Regions from separate parts of the Lactiplantibacillus sp. YT640 genome, predicted to be linked through region 2. Evidence: riboswitches for the same ligand, from Rfam matches in the RefSeq annotation. Region 2 holds a riboswitch; the other holds the start of a gene.
What was found. Region 2 has a riboswitch for thiamine pyrophosphate ahead of ACOV1R_RS02630 (ECF transporter S component). Riboswitches for the same ligand answer to the same signal wherever they lie in the genome.
Positions count from the first base shown of each region.

Region 1 (8,881 bases), 110 kb from region 2:
ATCCAATCGGCTCCGATAAGCTGGAGGAACTTGCTCGTGGGAAGCACAATATTGTGATTATTAGTTCCGATCACACGCGGCCAGTTCCTTCACATATTATCACCCCGATCCTATTGCGGCGGTTACGGTCAGTGGCGCCCGATGCACGGATTCGGATTCTCGTAGCTACTGGTTTCCATCGGCCATCAACCCACGAAGAATTGGTGAATAAGTATGGTGAAGACATCGTCAATAACGAAGAAATCGTGATGCATGTCTCAACCGATGACAGTAGTATGGTCAAGATTGGCCAATTACCATCTGGCGGCGATTGCATTATTAATAAGGTCGCTGCTGAAGCGGATTTGCTAATCTCCGAAGGCTTTATCGAATCACATTTCTTTGCTGGTTTTTCAGGTGGTCGGAAGTCCGTTTTACCTGGGATTGCTTCATACAAGACGATTATGGCGAACCATTCCGGCGAATTTATTAACTCACCGAAGGCCCGGACCGGTAATTTAATGCATAATCCGATTCATAAGGATATGGTGTACGCTGCTCGGACCGCTAAACTTGCCTTTATTATCAATGTTGTTTTAGACGAAGATAAAAAAATCATTGGGTCATTTGCCGGTGACATGGAAGCCGCCCATAAAGTGGGCTGTGACTTTGTCAAAGAACTTTCTAGTGTACCAGCCATTGATTGTGACATTGCGATTTCGACGAATGGTGGTTATCCGCTTGATCAAAATATTTATCAGGCCGTTAAAGGAATGACCGCTGCTGAAGCAACAAACAAAGAAGGCGGCACGATTATTATGGTTGCCGGTGCTCGTGATGGTCACGGTGGTGAAGGGTTTTATCACAACTTAGCTGACGTTGATGATCCTAAGGAATTCCTGGACCAAGCAATCAACACGCCACGGCTTAAAACTATTCCTGACCAATGGACGGCCCAAATCTTTGCTCGAATCTTAGTTCATCATCACGTGATTTTTGTGTCAGACCTCGTTGATCCTGATTTGATTACGAATATGCATATGGAACTAGCCAAGACGTTAGATGAAGCCATGGAAAAGGCCTACGCACGCGAGGGTCAAGCCGCTAAAGTGACGGTTATTCCTGATGGTTTAGGCGTTATTGTGAAGTAGTATGGCAACCACAGCAGAAATATTACAACAAGTGGCGGCAGGGCAATTAAGTCCGACGGCGGCTGCCCAACAGTTAGAAGCGGGCAAAACAGCGGCATTAGGTTTTGCCAATGTCGATTTAGATCGTCAACGCCGCAATGGCTTTCCTGAGGTCATCTACGGTGCTGGTAAGACGGCAACCCAAATTGTGGGTATCGTGCAAGCCTTGTCCCAACAGACGTTGCCGATTTTAACGACCCGGTTATCCGCAGAAAAATTCGCGGCACTCCAACCAGCGTTACCAACGGCTGTCTATCATGCCACTGCGCAGTGTATGACGGTCGGGGAACAACCCGCACCGAAAACACCAGGGTACATTGCTGTGGTGACGGCGGGGACCTCCGATCAACCGGTTGCTGAAGAAGCAGCAGTAACCGCGGAAACTTTTGGCAATCGTGTTGAACGAGTCTATGACGTGGGTGTTGCGGGAATCCACCGACTGTTTGCCAAGTTGGATGTGATTCGTGGTGCCCGGGTGGTCATTGTGATTGCGGGCATGGAAGGTGCGCTGGCCAGTGTCGTTGGTGGACTAGTTGATAAGCCCGTGATTGCAGTGCCGACCAGCGTTGGTTATGGTACTAGTTTTCAAGGTATGACCGCGCTATTGACCATGCTCAATAGCTGTGCGTCGGGGATTACCGTTGTCAACATTGATAACGGCTTTGGTGCCGCTTACTCAGCTAGTATGATCAATCAAATGTAAGATTCAGTTAACTGAACAAGGAGAAGATAAATGCAAACACTTTATTTAGACGCTTTTTCGGGGATTAGCGGTGATATGTTTCTGGGCGCGTTACTCGATTTAGGACTTGATTTTGAGCAATTAAAAACCGAATTGGCTAAGTTACACGTGCACGGTTATGAATTAACGCAGCAACGGGAAGCCCAGAGTAGCATCTATGGCACGAGCTTTGATGTTCAGGTTGCGGGTGGTAAGGACCATGGTTTTGTGGAACATCACCATCATCAGCATGAAGCTGGGCATCATCATGATCATGAAGCGCGTCATTTAGCTGATATTGAGGCGTTAATTGACGGCAGTGACTTATCAGATACCGTGAAACACCACGCGAAAGCGATCTTTATGGAAATTGCGCAAGCGGAAGCAGCGGTTCATCACATGCCACTAGCTGAAGTTCATTTCCATGAAGTGGGCGCGTTGGATTCGATTGTTGATATTGTGGGCTGCTGTATTGGGTTGGAATTGATGCAGATTGATACCATCATGGCTTCACCGTTAAGTGATGGTAGTGGTTTTATTAACGTTGCCCATGGTCAGATGCCAGTTCCCGTACCAGCCGTGATGCAGATGCGAGTTGGTAGTGCCATTCCGATTCAACAACGGTTGGATGTGCATACTGAATTGATTACCCCCACTGGGATGGGCTTGGTCAAGACGCTCGTACGTGAATTCGGACCGTTACCGGAAAATGCCGTGCCAACTAGAGTTGGTTATGGGTTTGGTAAACGGGACACGGGTGGTTTCAATGCACTGCGAGCCGTATTATTCGAAAAAAAAAACTAAGTCAGCAAATCGTTAACCGGACGGCTGATGCTGTCTTAATGATTGAAGCTAATCTGGATGATCAGACGGGTGAAGGACTGGGGTACGTGATGAACCAGTTATTAACGGCGGGCGCATACGATGTGTTTTTCACGCCCATTCAGATGAAGAAAGATCGGCCGGCGACAAAGTTAACGGTTTTGGGAAACGTTAACGATAAGGACTTACTGACTAAGTTGATTTTACAAGAAACGACGACGATTGGTGTACGTTACCAGACGTGGCAACGTACTATTATGCAACGGCACTTCCTGACGGTCGCAACGCCGTACGGTGACGTTCAAGTTAAAGTGGCGACATATCAAGATATTGAGAAGAAGATGCCGGAATATGCGGATTGTGCCCAGCTGGCGCAGCAATTTCATATTCCGTTTAGAACGGTCTACCAGGCAGCCTTAGTGGCGGTAGATCAATTAGATGAGGAGGCGTAATTTTTTGGTACATCAGTTGATTGCTGAATTTATGGGCACAGCCCTAATGATTATTTTTGGGGTGGGTGTTCATTGTAGTTCCGTATTAAAGGGAACCAAGTATCGGGGTTCCGGTCATATTTTTGCCATTACAACTTGGGGTTTTGGGATTAGCGTTGCCTTATTCATTTTTGGCAATGTTTGCATTAACCCGGCAATGGTTTTGGCGCAGTGTCTATTAGGAAATATCGCATGGTCTTTATTTATTCCGTATTCCGTTGCGGAAGTGCTTGGTGGGGTCGTGGGCTCAGTGATCGTTTGGATCATGTATGCTGATCATTTTAAAGCCTCAACAGATGAGATTTCACCCATTACAATTCGGAACTTATTCTGTACGGCACCAGCCGTTCGTAACTTACCGCGGAATTTCTTTGTGGAATTATTTGATACATTTATTTTTATTTCGGGTATTTTAGCGATTTCTGAGATTAAAACGCCGGGAATCGTGCCAATTGGCGTTGGCCTACTTGTATGGGCCATTGGGATGGGACTTGGTGGTCCAACCGGGTTCGCAATGAACTTAGCTCGAGATATGGGACCCCGGATTGCCCACGCCATCTTACCAATTGCCAATAAAGCCGATAGTGATTGGCAATACGGTATCATTGTGCCAGGAATTGCGCCCTTTGTCGGGGCAGCAATTGCCGCTTGGTTTATGCATGGATTTTTTGGAATTAATTAAATTAAATAGAAGAAGGGTTTTATTATGGCAACATTAGCAACAAAAAAAGCAACGTTAGTAGCAGCATTAAAGGATTTACAACGGGTCACCGTGGCCTTTTCTGGTGGGATCGACAGTACCTTAGTTTTGAAGTTGGCCTTCGATGTTTTAGGCCGTGACAATGTGACCGCTGTGGTTGCGAACTCTGAATTATTTACGGATGAAGAATTCGATAAAGCGATGAGTTTAGCCGAAGAACTAGGTGCTAACGTTCAAGGAACCACGCTAGACTACTTGAGCGATGACCACATCAAGAACAACACGCCTGATAGCTGGTACTATGCGAAGAAGATGTTCTACAGCCGGTTGAATGACATTGCGGCTAATAACGGTAGTGCCGCTGTCTTAGACGGTATGATCAAGAATGATGAAAATGATTATCGTCCTGGTTTGAAGGCCCGTAGTGAAGCGGGGGCCCGGAGCTTGTTACAAGAAGCTGATTTCTTCAAGACTGACGTTCGGGCCTTGGCACAAGAACTCGGTTTGACGAACTGGAATAAAGTGGCGTCATGCTCTGTATCTTCACGGTTCCCATACGGGACGACGTTGACACATGACAATATTGCTCAAGTAATGGCCGCCGAAAAATATTTGCGTAGTTTAGGTTTTCCAACGGTCCGGGTTCGTTTCCACAATGATATTGCGCGGATCGAATTACCAGAAGCACGAATTGGTGATTTCTTAGTCTTTAACGACCGCGTTAACCGTCAATTACAATCACTTGGATTCCGCTACGTTACCCTTGATTTAGGTGGCTTCCGTAGTGGTCGGATGAATGATACGTTGACCAAGGCACAATTGGCCACTTTCGCCTAGGCCTAATCAAATTAATGATAGTGGTGTCGGGATTAATCGGAGATGGGCGGCTGAACGGCGGTGATCATGGTTCATTCGCCCACCCGATGATAATCGTAACCCCAGCCGATACGCACATGTTGCGATTATCGCCTGACACCCCAAAAAGCGCAGTTCAAGGCCGCCCTTGAGCTGCGTTTTTCGTATCTTCATTTTTAGATCAACAGGCGTCAAAAGTCACGACGAGTTTACCAACGACTTGACCAGCTTGGAGTTGTTGCAAACCAGTTACAAGTTGGTCACGGTGCAAGACCTGAGTAATTAGTGGGTCGACCTTGCCAGCTTGGACCAAAGCTAATAAGGCGGCGGTCATTTTCCCAAGATCGGCAACTTGCGCTGGGTTACCGCTACGGTGGGCACCACCGAGGTCCAATTTACTGATAGTTACAACTTGATTACTTGGAAAGTGGTCCGGAGTTGCTAATACACAGACAAGCTGGCCATTGTAAGCTAAGCGCGGTAAGTCCGCATCAGCATGACCAATGGTATTAATGATCAGATCAACACCGTGCTGCTGCGTTAGGTCTTGAATGCGTGTGGTCACATCTTCATGATGGTAATCGATTTGGGCATCGGGATGCAGCGGTGCCACGAAGGCTTGCTTGGCCTTTGAAACGGTCGTGAAGACGGTCTTGCCAGCAGCCTTAGCGAGTTGAATAGCCATACTGCCTACACCGCCCGCACCTGCATGGATCAGCACAGTTTGCGCGGCATTTAAATTGGCTTTGCGCAGGAGGGCCTGATAAGCCGTCAATCCAGCGCAGAGACTAGCGGCGGCTGCTTCAAAGCTCACAGTCGTTGGAATCTTAGCTAGCACGGCTGCTGGTAAACTCACGTATTCGGCAAACGTCCCATTATTGGCGAGATTAGCGTGCCCACAAACTCGTTCGCCAGGCCGAAAATTAGTGACCTCAGCGCCAACCGCCTCCACGATTCCAGCTGTGTCTAGTCCTAGTGTGTGTGGATATTGCCAGGCGGCGTTACCCGCCGCAACTAATTTAAAATCTACCGGATTGAGCCCGACTGCTTGGGTCTTGATCAACACCTCAGTTGGCCCGAGGTTGGGCATGGGCCGTTCTTGCCATTGAAGCTGTTCCATAGTTTGAGCGGATGGATCTGGCACAACAAGTGCTTGCATCTTCAATCACTCTTTTCTTAAAGGCATATTTGCTTTTTATTATAACCGGTCGCGGCGGTGAATTTAAACTTTAATGCCTAATTAATTAAGTAGCAATGAGGGTGATTCGGTTAACGGAAAGATTGACGTTAGCGGTTACAATCGTTAGACTAAGGTTAGTAATTGAATATTTTTAAACACTAGGGGTGTCCAAAAATGGGCTGAGATGGTGCTGTAAGTGCCGATCCCTCTGAACCTGTAAGCTCAAACTTGCGTAGGAAAGTGTCACAGCTAATGTTAGCGGCCACTGGATCAATGCATGTTGATTGGTGGTCGTTTTTGATTGGTGTGACGGTCAATGAGGAGGAGAATTGCTATGGAATTACAATTATTGAATACTTTACGGGATCACAATCCGATTGTTTTTAACATTGCCAATTTTGTTACGGTTCAAGACGTTGCCAATGGGCTAAACGCGTTAGGGGCCTCGCCAATTATGTCAGCTGAAGTCCAAGAAGCGGAGACGATGGTCCAAATTGCCGGGGCTGTTTGCATTAATTTAGGAACCCTGACCACCACCCAGATTGATCAAATGCGGGTGGTTGGTAAGCTTGCTAATCAGTATCATAAGCCAGTCGTTCTTGATCCGGTGGCCGTCGGGGCGGTCCCTTATCGAAAAGAAGTCGCGCTAGCATTACTATCTGATTTTCAAGTCGATGTTATTCGGGGCAATGCTGGTGAAATTGCGGCATTGGCTGGCATGGATTGGCAAGCGAAGGGCATTGATGCGGGGAGCGGTCAGGGCGACCTGGTTGAAATTGCTCAAGCTTGTGCACAGCAATTCCAATGCTGTGTCATATTGTCGGGACCTACTGATGTTATTACGGATGGTCAGCGCGTAGTTAAAGTCGCTAATGGTACCCCGCTCTTCCAACGTCACGTGGGCTCGGGCGATTTACTTTCTAGTATCGTCGCGGCTTTTACAGCCGTTAGTCCAACCGACGTTTACCAGGCGGCGCAAGTGGCTTGCTTAGTCTTAGCGGGAGCGGGGGAACTTGTCGCCAGTCATCTGACGGCCGATCGTCCCGCCACATTTGCCATTGATTTGATTGACCGGCTGAGCTTAGTGACAGTGTCAGAAATTCAAACAATTGCTAAAGTTGATTAAATATAATGAAGGGTCGCGAGATTTAATGAATGAATTTCCACAAGTGGCAACGATTGCTGGTACGGACAGTGGTGGCGGTGCCGGTGTCATGGCCGATTTAAAAACGATGCAGGCACGTCACGTTTTTGGTACCGCGGTAGTCGTTGCCGTGACAGCTCAAAATACATTGGGGGTCCAAGATTTTATGGCAATGCCGACGAAGATCATTGACGAACAATTTGCTTCGTTAGCAGCTGACTTAGACATTCGCGCTTGTAAAACGGGGATGCTTGCGGATGCTGAACACGTCCATGCCGTCGTTGAGAACTTGAAACGAGTTGATTTTGGGCCGCTGACAGTTGATCCAGTCATGATTGCGAAAGGCGGGGCGGCGTTATTAGCCGCGGATGCGATTAAAACGGTTCGCGACGAACTGCTCCCGTTAGCGACTGTTGTGACGCCGAATTTACCGGAAGCAGAACAATTAATTGGTCAGGCAATCACTAGTAATCAAGCGATGGTTACAGCTGGACATGCGCTACAGGGGTTAGGTGCTGACAATGTCATTATTAAAGGTGGGCATGGTGATAATTCCGATTTAGCTAATGACTTCGTACTGTTGGCTGACGGGACCGCCTTTTGGCTTTCGGCCCCACGGATTGATACGGTGCGAACCCACGGCACGGGAGATACCCTATCGGCATGTATTACCGCCGAATTAGCAAAAGGACGGTCAATGGCTGCGGCCATTAAAACGGCTAAGGCGTACGTTGCTGGGACGATTCAGGATGGTATCCAGGTCGGGCATGGTCATGGCCCGCTGAATCATTGGGCAACCCCAAGTGAGCAGGTGATCGTTCATGACGCTTAAATTTGAACCCACACAATTACGTGCTTATTTTGTGTGCGGGACACAAGACGTGCCGGGACAGGATCTAAATGTGGTCGTCCAAACGGCCTTGGATGCGGGCATCACGGCATTCCAATACCGAGATAAAGGTAATAGCCAGTTGACTACGGCTGAGCGTTTTGCATTGGGGCAACAGCTGCGGGCACGTTGTGCGCAAGCGCACGTTCCCTTTATCGTCGATGATGATGTCGAGCTGGCACTCGCACTGCAAGCAGATGGGGTTCACGTTGGTCAAAAGGATGACCGGGTGACACAAGTTATTCAACGGGTCGCTAATCAAATGTTTGTCGGTTTGTCTTGTTCAACCTTAGCTGAAGTGCAGATTGCTAACCAATTGGAAGGCATTGCTTATCTTGGTAGTGGTCCCATCTTTCCAACGACATCTAAGGCCGATGCGGATCCAGTAGTCGGTCTGACGGGGTTGCGACAATTAGTCGTGACTGCAACCTGTCCCGTTGTCGCCATTGGCGGAATTACTGTCGCGCAATTGCCAGCTATTGCGGCTACTGGTGCGGCTGGCGCTGCGGTGATCTCAATGTTAACGCGTAGTCCCGATATGGCCGCCACGGTCAAGGCGATGCTAACGGCTACGGAGGTGCACTGATGAAACATGACGGGATTTTTCGGAGCCAATTTTTACTGTGGCTCGGTGCGGCTATCTCAATTGCCGAAATCTTAACAGGTACGCTGATGGCACCACTGGGGCTGACACGCGGATTGGCTGCGATTGTATTGGGGCACATGATCGGCTGTGGCCTGTTCTTGGTTCCAGCCGGCTATTTGGGGGCTAAATTACACCAGTCCGCGTTAGCGTCAGCCCAACTGGCTTTTGGTCGCGGCGGAGTGTTACTAGCGTCAGGACTCAACGCCTTGCAACTCGTTGGCTGGACGGCGGTGATGATCGTCAATGCTCAGTTAGCCATGAACA
Region 1 covers NZ_JBMNVY010000002.1:108,844-117,724, forward strand. Annotated here, with positions in the region: gene larA (nickel-dependent lactate racemase) at 1-1,130, shown strand, start outside; gene larB (nickel pincer cofactor biosynthesis protein LarB) at 1,132-1,872, shown strand; gene ACOV1R_RS02130 (LarC family nickel insertion protein) at 1,903-2,694, shown strand; gene larC (nickel insertion protein) at 2,733-3,164, shown strand; gene larD (D/L-lactic acid transporter LarD) at 3,169-3,885, shown strand; gene larE (ATP-dependent sacrificial sulfur transferase LarE) at 3,910-4,740, shown strand; gene ACOV1R_RS02150 (zinc-binding dehydrogenase) at 4,940-5,917, opposite strand; TPP riboswitch at 6,089-6,194, shown strand; gene thiM (hydroxyethylthiazole kinase) at 6,273-7,064, shown strand; gene thiD (bifunctional hydroxymethylpyrimidine kinase/phosphomethylpyrimidine kinase) at 7,090-7,914, shown strand; gene thiE (thiamine phosphate synthase) at 7,904-8,557, shown strand; gene cytX (putative hydroxymethylpyrimidine transporter CytX) at 8,557-8,881, shown strand, end outside.
Region 1: it holds a riboswitch for thiamine pyrophosphate, as region 2 does, so the genes downstream of both, thiM (hydroxyethylthiazole kinase) here and ACOV1R_RS02630 (ECF transporter S component) in region 2, are expected to answer to the same signal.

Region 2 (8,881 bases):
AGAATGATTCCTTAAATGGCTTGTCATTGAATAAATGAGTTTGCATGAAGTATTTATAACTTTGGTCGTTGTCTGGTGCAATCCCAACGTATTCATCCAAGTTAACGGATGTGCAGTCACTGAAATCTAAGTCACTATTAACGATTTCTTTGTAAGTTGTAACGGGTGTCGAACCAGTTGCCAACCCAAATACTTTCGCACCATTGTCTAAAGCATTCTTAAATACTTTGAAACCTTCTTTTCCGCCGGCAGCTTGATCCTTTACTACGATAACTTTCATAATTAACTGACTCCCTCTTTGTTTGGTATAGTCCAATTGTATATTGGTCTAGACTAAAATTCAAGAGGTTTGTCTGAAATATTTCACTTTTATTTTTTGCAATCGTTATCATTGTTAAACTGTCAAGCCAAACTCCTTTAATAAATTAATTGTATTTTTCGATAATTTTGCCTATACTTAACATGTTCGTAACTCCGTGGAACGTGAGAAATTCCACGACTAGCCAAGGCTGCAAAGTCATTGGCTATTTTTTTGCGCTCATACCTCTACGCCAACCATTTATTTGTTCACATTTCAATCAAACTATCCAATATTTACATTGCAATTGGTAACGGCTAAAATTAGCTTTGTATGGAAGATATATATTACATAAAGGGAGGTGTTAACCGCGAATCATGTCAAGCAATACCGGTTAATGGCCGGATTCTCACAAAAAGAACTCGCCAGCAAGACTGGCATCACCCGTCAAACCCTGAGTTTGATTGAAAAGGGCACCTATAACCCATCACTGAAACTCTGCCTCAACCTCTGTCACGCACTCAACCAAACACTCGATACTGTCTTTTGGGTCGAACCCAGTTAGGAGATCCCTGCCATGAAAAAGATTCGTGACGAACGTTTAATTTTACAAAATTTCAAGAACATCCGTACCACGTTGTTAATTGAAAATAGTGCTATCTTACTGATTTTATTTTGGCAAGGCTGGCAAAAAAACAATCTTCAGAAAGCCTTTACGTACGACAATCCGTTGTATATTGTCCTGATGATTGCCGTTTTTACCATGATCATTTTGTCTGTTAATGTCAGCACCCCAATAGAAGACAAACCCAAACGGTTATGGCGCTACCTTGGCCTGTGGGCACTCATTGAACTAATCGGTTTCACCGCCCTATTCTACTTCCTGATTGCGATAAATCAGCCGTTCATTAGTCTGATCGCTGGTATCGCCCTGACCACCGTCACTAGCGGTATCATGCTGTATAGCAACCACCTGCGCGATCGTGATTAACATCAGATATCACCTAGACGGTACCATTCTAATCACATTTGCGGTAAACTATTCCCAGAAATTCAACGGACACGAGGTTTTTGCTATGGAACCAACTTTTAACAAAATGACTGCGACTGGTTACCATGCCATCGAACAGGAAATTGAAGACTTAAAGCAACAACGGCCCGAGCGAATCAGAATTCTGGCTGCGGCTGCGGCACTAGGTGACCGTTCTGAGAATGCCGAATATAGTAGTGCCAAACGGGACTTAGGTCGCTTAGAAAGCCGCCTGCGTTATCTCAACAAGCAGTTGCAATACGCCCAAATCGTTCAACCAGCTGACAACAATCAACTCGATATCGGTAAATTCGTGACCATCGAATTTCTGGATGATCATGACCAAATCACCTATCAATTAGTTGGAAAACAGGAAGCCAATCTCGAACAACAAAAAATCTCATTCACATCTCCCATCGGTCAAGCGCTCGCTAATCATACTGTTGACGATGTGGTCACTGTGAACGCACCGAACGGGGCTTATCAAGTTAAGGTAATCGCGGTTAAGCGCGCGTAATAAAATAGTTATGCCAATCGATTGGAAGCTTATCTTTATTTTTTTGAATCAAAAATACACTTTCTGAAGCGTATACGTGCTAAAATAAAGACAGTAAAAAAGCCGGTACGTTAATACCGACTTGAATCAAGGCCCGCTCTAAGAGCAGTTGGCTTTAAATTTAGATAATCAAAGAACAGTCACCCAATACCGGCCAAAGTTTTGGGGTGGCTATTTTTTGTTTCTGGAGTTCCATACCTGATACATCGCTAGTGCGATGCTCAAAATGATTTGCAAGAAAGCAAACCAAACAAGTAGAGTGACCACGGCTGAAAACCTTTCCTAGTGTGGGAAACGTATTTGTCATACTACCACGACCTTTCAAGATGAAAACAGCCAACCGCCCTTAAAACATACCTATAAACATATTTTACCAGATAGTGGCTCACAGCTACACAGTTAGCATTTTGTATGATTAAAAAAGCCAATCGCTACTGCACCATGCATTGCGATTACGCTGATATCACAAACCAATCATCAACAAGCAGTTGCCCATAAAAAGATAGCGACGAGTTATCATCACAACGTCGCTATCTTTTTATATCATTCAAATTAAAATTCTTGGTACACTGCTGGATCTTGATTATTCAAGCGACCATCCACTTGGCTCAAACCATTAATTGTTGCCATATCAGCTGCACTGATTTCAAAATCAAACACGTCCATATTACCTGCTTGACGGCTCGGCGTTGACGACTTTGGAATCAGCAAGGTCCCTAACTGTAGTTCCCACCGTAAAATCAACTGACCAACATTTTTATGGTAGTGCACTGCAATCTCTTTGAGCGTCTCATTTTGAAGCATCTCACTGGCCCGGCCAAGGGGACTCCAATCTTGCGTCAAAATACCGTGTGCTTGATCATAATCCCGTTGTGCCTGCTGGTTAAAGTACGGATGTAATTCGACCTGATTAATGACGGGTAAAACACCCGTTTCTTTGTTTAATCGTTCTAAATGTTCTGGTAAGAAATTCGAGACCCCAATCGAACGAATCAAGCCTAACTTCTGGGCATCAATCAGTGCCTGCCAAGCTTCAACATAATGATCTTCCTTAGGGTTAGGCCAATGAATTAGATATAAATCATAATAATCCAGGCCAGCTCGATATAATGATTCTTGAATCGTATTGATAGCTTCCGTGTAGGTGTGGTGGCGACCAGGAAGTTTTGATGAAATCAAGAGTTCCGAACGCGGTACTGACGAACGCCGAACCGCTTCACCAACAGCACCTTCATTTTCATAGTTAAAGGCCGTATCTAATAATCGGTAGCCGCGATCAATCGCTGAGTCGATCACTTGCACACCATGAGCACCATTCAGTTTATATGTTCCAAAGCCAATTTTAGGTACTGTTAAACCATCACGTAACGTATAAGTTTCCAACTTAAGCCACTTCTTTCTTTTAAATTAAACGATCAGCCAAGGCATCACGAATCGCTGCTTCAAATGTTGCCGGCCGTGTCGTTGGGGCATAGCGTTCGAGCACACGGCCATCACGACCAATCAGGAATTTTGTGAAATTCCACTTGATTCGGCCATGTCCCGCCGCCTGTTTGAGGTAAGTAAATAACGGATCAGCGTCATCACCATTAACCATCACCCGTTTGGTCATGGGAAACGTTACCCCGTAGTGCCGTTGACAATAGTCATGGGTCTCATCGTCATCCGCCTTTTCTTGATGAAATTGATTGGATGGCAATCCCAAGACCACTAGGCCCTCCTGCTGATACTTCTGATAAAGTTCTTCTAATCCTTTAAACTGTGGCGCCAGGCCACAGTTGCTAGCCGTATTCACGATTAGCAAGACCTGACCGCGATATTGTGACAAGTCAAGTGGCGCACCACTCATCTCAGTTTCTGTAAAATCATACACTGATTCTGCCATCGAGATCCCTCCTAAGAATATTAACCAAATACATTGCTTTATCCATAGTAAACCACAAAATTGTGACTTTTCATCATACTTTGCTTTAGTTTCCGGAAAATTGATTGCACTGAATGTCATTATCCGTTACACTAAACGTATCATTCATAGCAACTGGGGTGCCATCACGGCTGAGATAATACCCATTGAACCTGAATCTGGACAATGCCAGCGCAGGGAGCAATGCTTTTATTTGGGGAACCATCAATTCAGACTTAGCCGCCTGCCACCGATAATCGTGGTAGGCGTTTTTTGTCGCTTGGATGCGTGAATGACAAACTACTTTTGGGAGGATTTAACAATGAAATGGGTTAAATCATGGTACTTGAACGATATTATTTTACTGGCACTAATTGGTATTTTCTTTGGTGCCATCTTTATGGGGACTAATTTTGTTTATAACATTTTAAGTGCGGCCCTGACACCATTTGGTCTAAGCGGTCTGGCTAATGAACTACTACTTGGCTTATGGTGCATGCCCGGCATGTTAGCTGGCTACCTCATTCGACTAAAGGGTTCGGCAACGCTAGGTGAGCTCCTCGCAGCAACCGTCGAAATGTTTTTCGGTGGTCAATGGGGAATCACCACATTGATTTCTGGTGTCGTGCAAGGATTTGGGGCCGAACTAGGTTATATCGTCACTGGCTACAAACACTATGACTGGTTAGGCTTAACGGCTGCGGCCGCAACAACTACTGTGGTCACCTTTGGCTGGGACCTTGCCCGTAATGGTTACTATAAATTACAGCTATGGCTCTTGATTTTATACGTGGTCGTTCGCTTTATTTCGATGTTTGTTTTCGGGGGTCTGTTAACTAAAACCATCACGGACCTACTTGATCGCAGTCATGTTTTAAAATCAACGCATTAATACACTTTATAAAATGGAGGCTTTCTCGAATGGCTAGTATCGCGCTGAATAATTTAACTTACACCTATCCACAGGCGTCGACACCCATTCTGGATCGCGTTAACCTAACACTACCACGGCAAAGCTTCATCCTATTGACAGGGCCATCGGGAACAGGTAAGTCGACGCTCCTAAAGCTGATTGCAGGCTTACTACCCCTGACTCCAGATTACGGCACCATTACCTTTGATGGTCAGTCATTAACTGCTAGCACCGCTAATCGGCGCGCTCAGCACGTTGCCATGATGTTTCAGAATCCTAATCAGCAGTTTGCCATGGATACCGTTGAAAATGAACTAATTTTCGCACTTGAGAACTTACAAGTGCCCCGTGACCAAATACCGGCCCGCTTACTTAGTGCGCTTGACTTTGTTGGTATCCGAAATTTACAGTCACGACTATTAAATCATTTATCCGGTGGCGAGAAACAGAAAGTGGCCCTTGCAATCATTGTCGCTATGGATAGCGATGTCATCCTACTAGATGAGCCCTTTGCCAGTGTCGATCCGACCGCACGAGCCGTCTTGTTAGACCGACTCGTGGAACTACGCAATCAACATGGGAAGACAATCATCTTGGCGGATCATGACCTAACAGGTTACGAACAGCTCGTCGATCAAGTCGTCCAAATCAAGGACCAGCACTTACAGCTCATTGACCGTACCACCTGGTCTGAGTTATTTTCAGCCTTTACTGAGCAGCCACAACGGTCATGGTCAGCACCGCAACGCGTTGAACGCCCTTGTTTTCAACTTGATCACGTCACTTTACAGGCAGGTGATCGTCAACTATTAGTACCGACAACGCGTCAATTGTTAGCACAACACAATACGCTGATCACGGGTCCTAACGGTAGCGGTAAATCCACGTTATTTGAAGCCCTCGTCCGTCTGCACCCCTATACTGGCGAAATTCGTTACGAAGGGACACCTATCGACAAGCTAAAACGCAAACGCTATGCTCGCCACGTCGCCTTGCTTTTTCAGGACGCTGAGACCCAGTTTTTAAACATCACGGTCGCTGAAGAACTGGCTCAAAGTAAACGCTATGCGTATGGCGACTACTTTACCGCAGACCGTATTCAAACGGCCTTAGTGCAACTCAACTTATCCGGTCGTGATGAACAAGTCATCTATACTTTGAGTGAGGGACAGAAAAAGAAACTACAAATTCTGCTCATGTTAATCATGCAGTCACCAGTTCTACTCATGGATGAACCCTTAAAAGGGCTAGATTTGCATTCGATCAATGCCCTGGTCGCGTTATTACAGACCACCCAAGCGGCAACTAAGCAGACACTGATTATTATTAGTCACCAGTTAACCGGCCTGATGCCATTGATTGACTATCAGCTACACTTTGAAAATCACCATTTAGATTGGGTGGTGCGATCATGAATCCTAGCATGAAATTATTATTACTACTCATCATTGCGCTAGAAATTTCATTCACGACAATTGTAAGTTTGAACGTGGCACTGATTATTCTGGCACTGATTTACCTGCTCGGTCACCGAACTCGGCTTCGAACATTAGGGTGGTTGCTACTCATTCCGTTGCTACCAGCAATTGGACTTTGGAGTACCCAGTACATTAACGGTAGCGGTGACAAGACTTTGATGGCCTGGGTCCTGTTCACACGAATCTATGCGTTTGTTTTTACGGGCGCTACTTTTACGCTCACGACTGACGTCTTACAATTAACCGATTCGCTTGAGCAAAACTGGCATTTACCCGCCAAATTTGCATATGGCGTCCTCGCCGCGTATAACTTGGTACCACGGATTCGGCACGAAGTTCAAGTGATTCGGGCTGCTGGTCTGATGCGTGGGCAGGTCCTGTCCTTCTGGTCGCCACAGCTCTACTTTAAAGCAATTTTGGTCTCTATCAATTGGTCGCAGAACCTTGCCCAGGCCATGCGCTCCCATGGTTTTGTCGAAGATGCACCCCGCACTCACTATCGTCAGATTCCACTGACTAAGTTGGATTGGACCATTGTGATTAGTGGCGGCTTGCTTTTACAAGTCGGCGCCTTCGTCATTCCGTGGCGCTAGTGGTCTCATTCACTGAATAAACACTAAATTAAAACAGGTTTTCTCAATTATGAGAAAACCTGTTTTTGGGTAATATTCCCCACTTAGGTCGGGTCACAACAATAACAAGTTGACCTTAATTCATGCTTTCAGCCGATCAATTTGTTGCCGTAACGCCTGAATAGCAGCTGTAGAAGACGTCGGGTCTGCCATTAATTGATCATACTTGAACTGAAGTACTGCTAAGTCAGCTTCTACCGGTTGCGGCGCTTTAACAACTTTGTCAGGATCAACTAATTGGTGCGTCTCGAATTGCAATACCCGAGTAGCAACGGCCTGGCAAAACGGTTCATCATGTGAAACAAAAATTACGGTTCCAGGATAATTTTGTAAGTAATCGGCCAACGCATCCAGCGCGTCCACATCCAAATAATTGGTTGGTTCATCTAACATTAAAACGTTATATTGACCGACTAAAATACGAATTAGCTGTAATTTAACTAGTTCACCACCACTTAACGCCGATACCAGTTGCGGATAAAAGCGTGCTGGCAGGCCCAACGCGCCCATGACGTTACGGATCGTTTGATTCGGTAGCTGACTGACTTGCCGCACCGTTTGCCACACTGACTGTTTACCGTCGAGCACTGTCATATCTTGGTTGAATACTCCGACTCGTGCCGCCGGAGCCAATCGTAATCCTGACACCCGGCCACCTAAAATTGCACGCAGTAATGTGGTCTTACCGCTACCGTTGGGCCCCACGATAGCGACCCGATCATGTGGCCTGATTTGAAAGTCAGCGTGTGCTAACAACGTTTTTCCATATTCAGCCAATGTGACATTAAGACCAGTTACCACGGTCTTACCTGTAAACGTCGGAAAATCTGTCGCGACTAACTTAAAGCCTGAAGTCGTAAAGGGCTTAGCAACTTGCGGTTCCCGTTGTCCTCGGGCGACCATGCGTTTAGCCGTTCGTTCCATCTTGGCCGCGGTAGCTTCCCTAGTCGCTTTCGTCTTGGCACGCTCTACTTGCGACATTCGCCGATTGCCTTTTCGAATCCGCTGCGCTTTTTCATTACGTTGACGCTGCGCTGCTAGTAACTCACGCTGATGAGTGTTTTGGCGCTGATACGCGGCTTCCTGAGTTGCGATTTGCTGCGCTTTTACCGTCTGATAATATGCGTAATTGCCTGCATATGCGGTGAATTTTTGGTGTTCAACCGCCCAAGTCTGTGTCGTCACAGCATTTAATAATTGCCGATCATGTGAAATCAACAACAGCAACCCACGAAAACGTTGTAACTGATTAATAAGCCATTGCTGATGTGTTTCATCCAAATTAGATGACGGTTCATCTAGAATTAAAATTGTTGGCCGGGCGCTCAAAGCCTGCCGAATTCTGGTTAGCATAGCTTGACCACCACTTTGGTCAAAAGTCGGTGCGATTTGGGCAACATAGCTGACTGGCTCGTCCACCATAATTTGTCCCGTATAATCACGATCAGTACCCGTCAGTAAATGGGCCAGTGTTGATTTACCAGCACCGTTCCGCCCAACCACGCCGATTTTATCCCCGGCATTGGCGACTAATCGGTCAATTGTAAATAGTGGCCGTCCCGCCATATCTTTTTGAATATTTTTTAAATTAATCATTGTCATTAATAAGCATCCCCTTAGTTGCAGGGACTAATTTATGGCACAAAAAAACGTCCTCAAAATGAGAACGCTGGCAATTGATTCCACCAGCACCCTAATTAATCCCAAAACGGACAGTCCACCCCTATCGCTAGGCATGGCTCTGTTCAGTTACTAGAATTAATTAGTTGCGCATTGGCTGAATACCTCGTGTTTTATAAGTTACTTTGTAGATTAGCATGTTTAATTTCAATTTGCAAGAACCATTGTTTTTTAAAAGTTTTTTCAGTAAACTAAAATTACTTTCAGAAAGCAGGTGTCAGCTTGAAAAAGATCATTGCAATTACCGGCTTCGCAATGCTAGGTGGTGGTCTCCGGGAGGGGCTTAGTTTGCTCGTCACTTGGCCACAGCATTTCTGGATAACGTGTCTGATTAATATTGTGGGAGCATTTGTTCTTAGCCTGATTACTAACTTGTTACCAGCGCGGTTAC
Region 2 covers NZ_JBMNVY010000002.1:220,765-229,645, reverse strand. Annotated here, with positions in the region: gene ACOV1R_RS02660 (glucosamine-6-phosphate deaminase) at 1-280, opposite strand, end outside; gene ACOV1R_RS02655 (helix-turn-helix transcriptional regulator) at 660-863, shown strand; gene ACOV1R_RS02650 (hypothetical protein) at 876-1,289, shown strand; gene greA (transcription elongation factor GreA) at 1,375-1,845, shown strand; gene ACOV1R_RS02640 (aldo/keto reductase) at 2,437-3,267, opposite strand; gene ACOV1R_RS02635 (glutathione peroxidase) at 3,287-3,769, opposite strand; TPP riboswitch at 3,914-4,007, shown strand; gene ACOV1R_RS02630 (ECF transporter S component) at 4,110-4,679, shown strand; gene ACOV1R_RS02625 (ABC transporter ATP-binding protein) at 4,709-6,115, shown strand; gene ACOV1R_RS02620 (energy-coupling factor transporter transmembrane component T family protein) at 6,112-6,771, shown strand; gene ACOV1R_RS02615 (ABC-F family ATP-binding cassette domain-containing protein) at 6,892-8,412, opposite strand; gene ACOV1R_RS02610 (CrcB family protein) at 8,713-8,881, shown strand, end outside.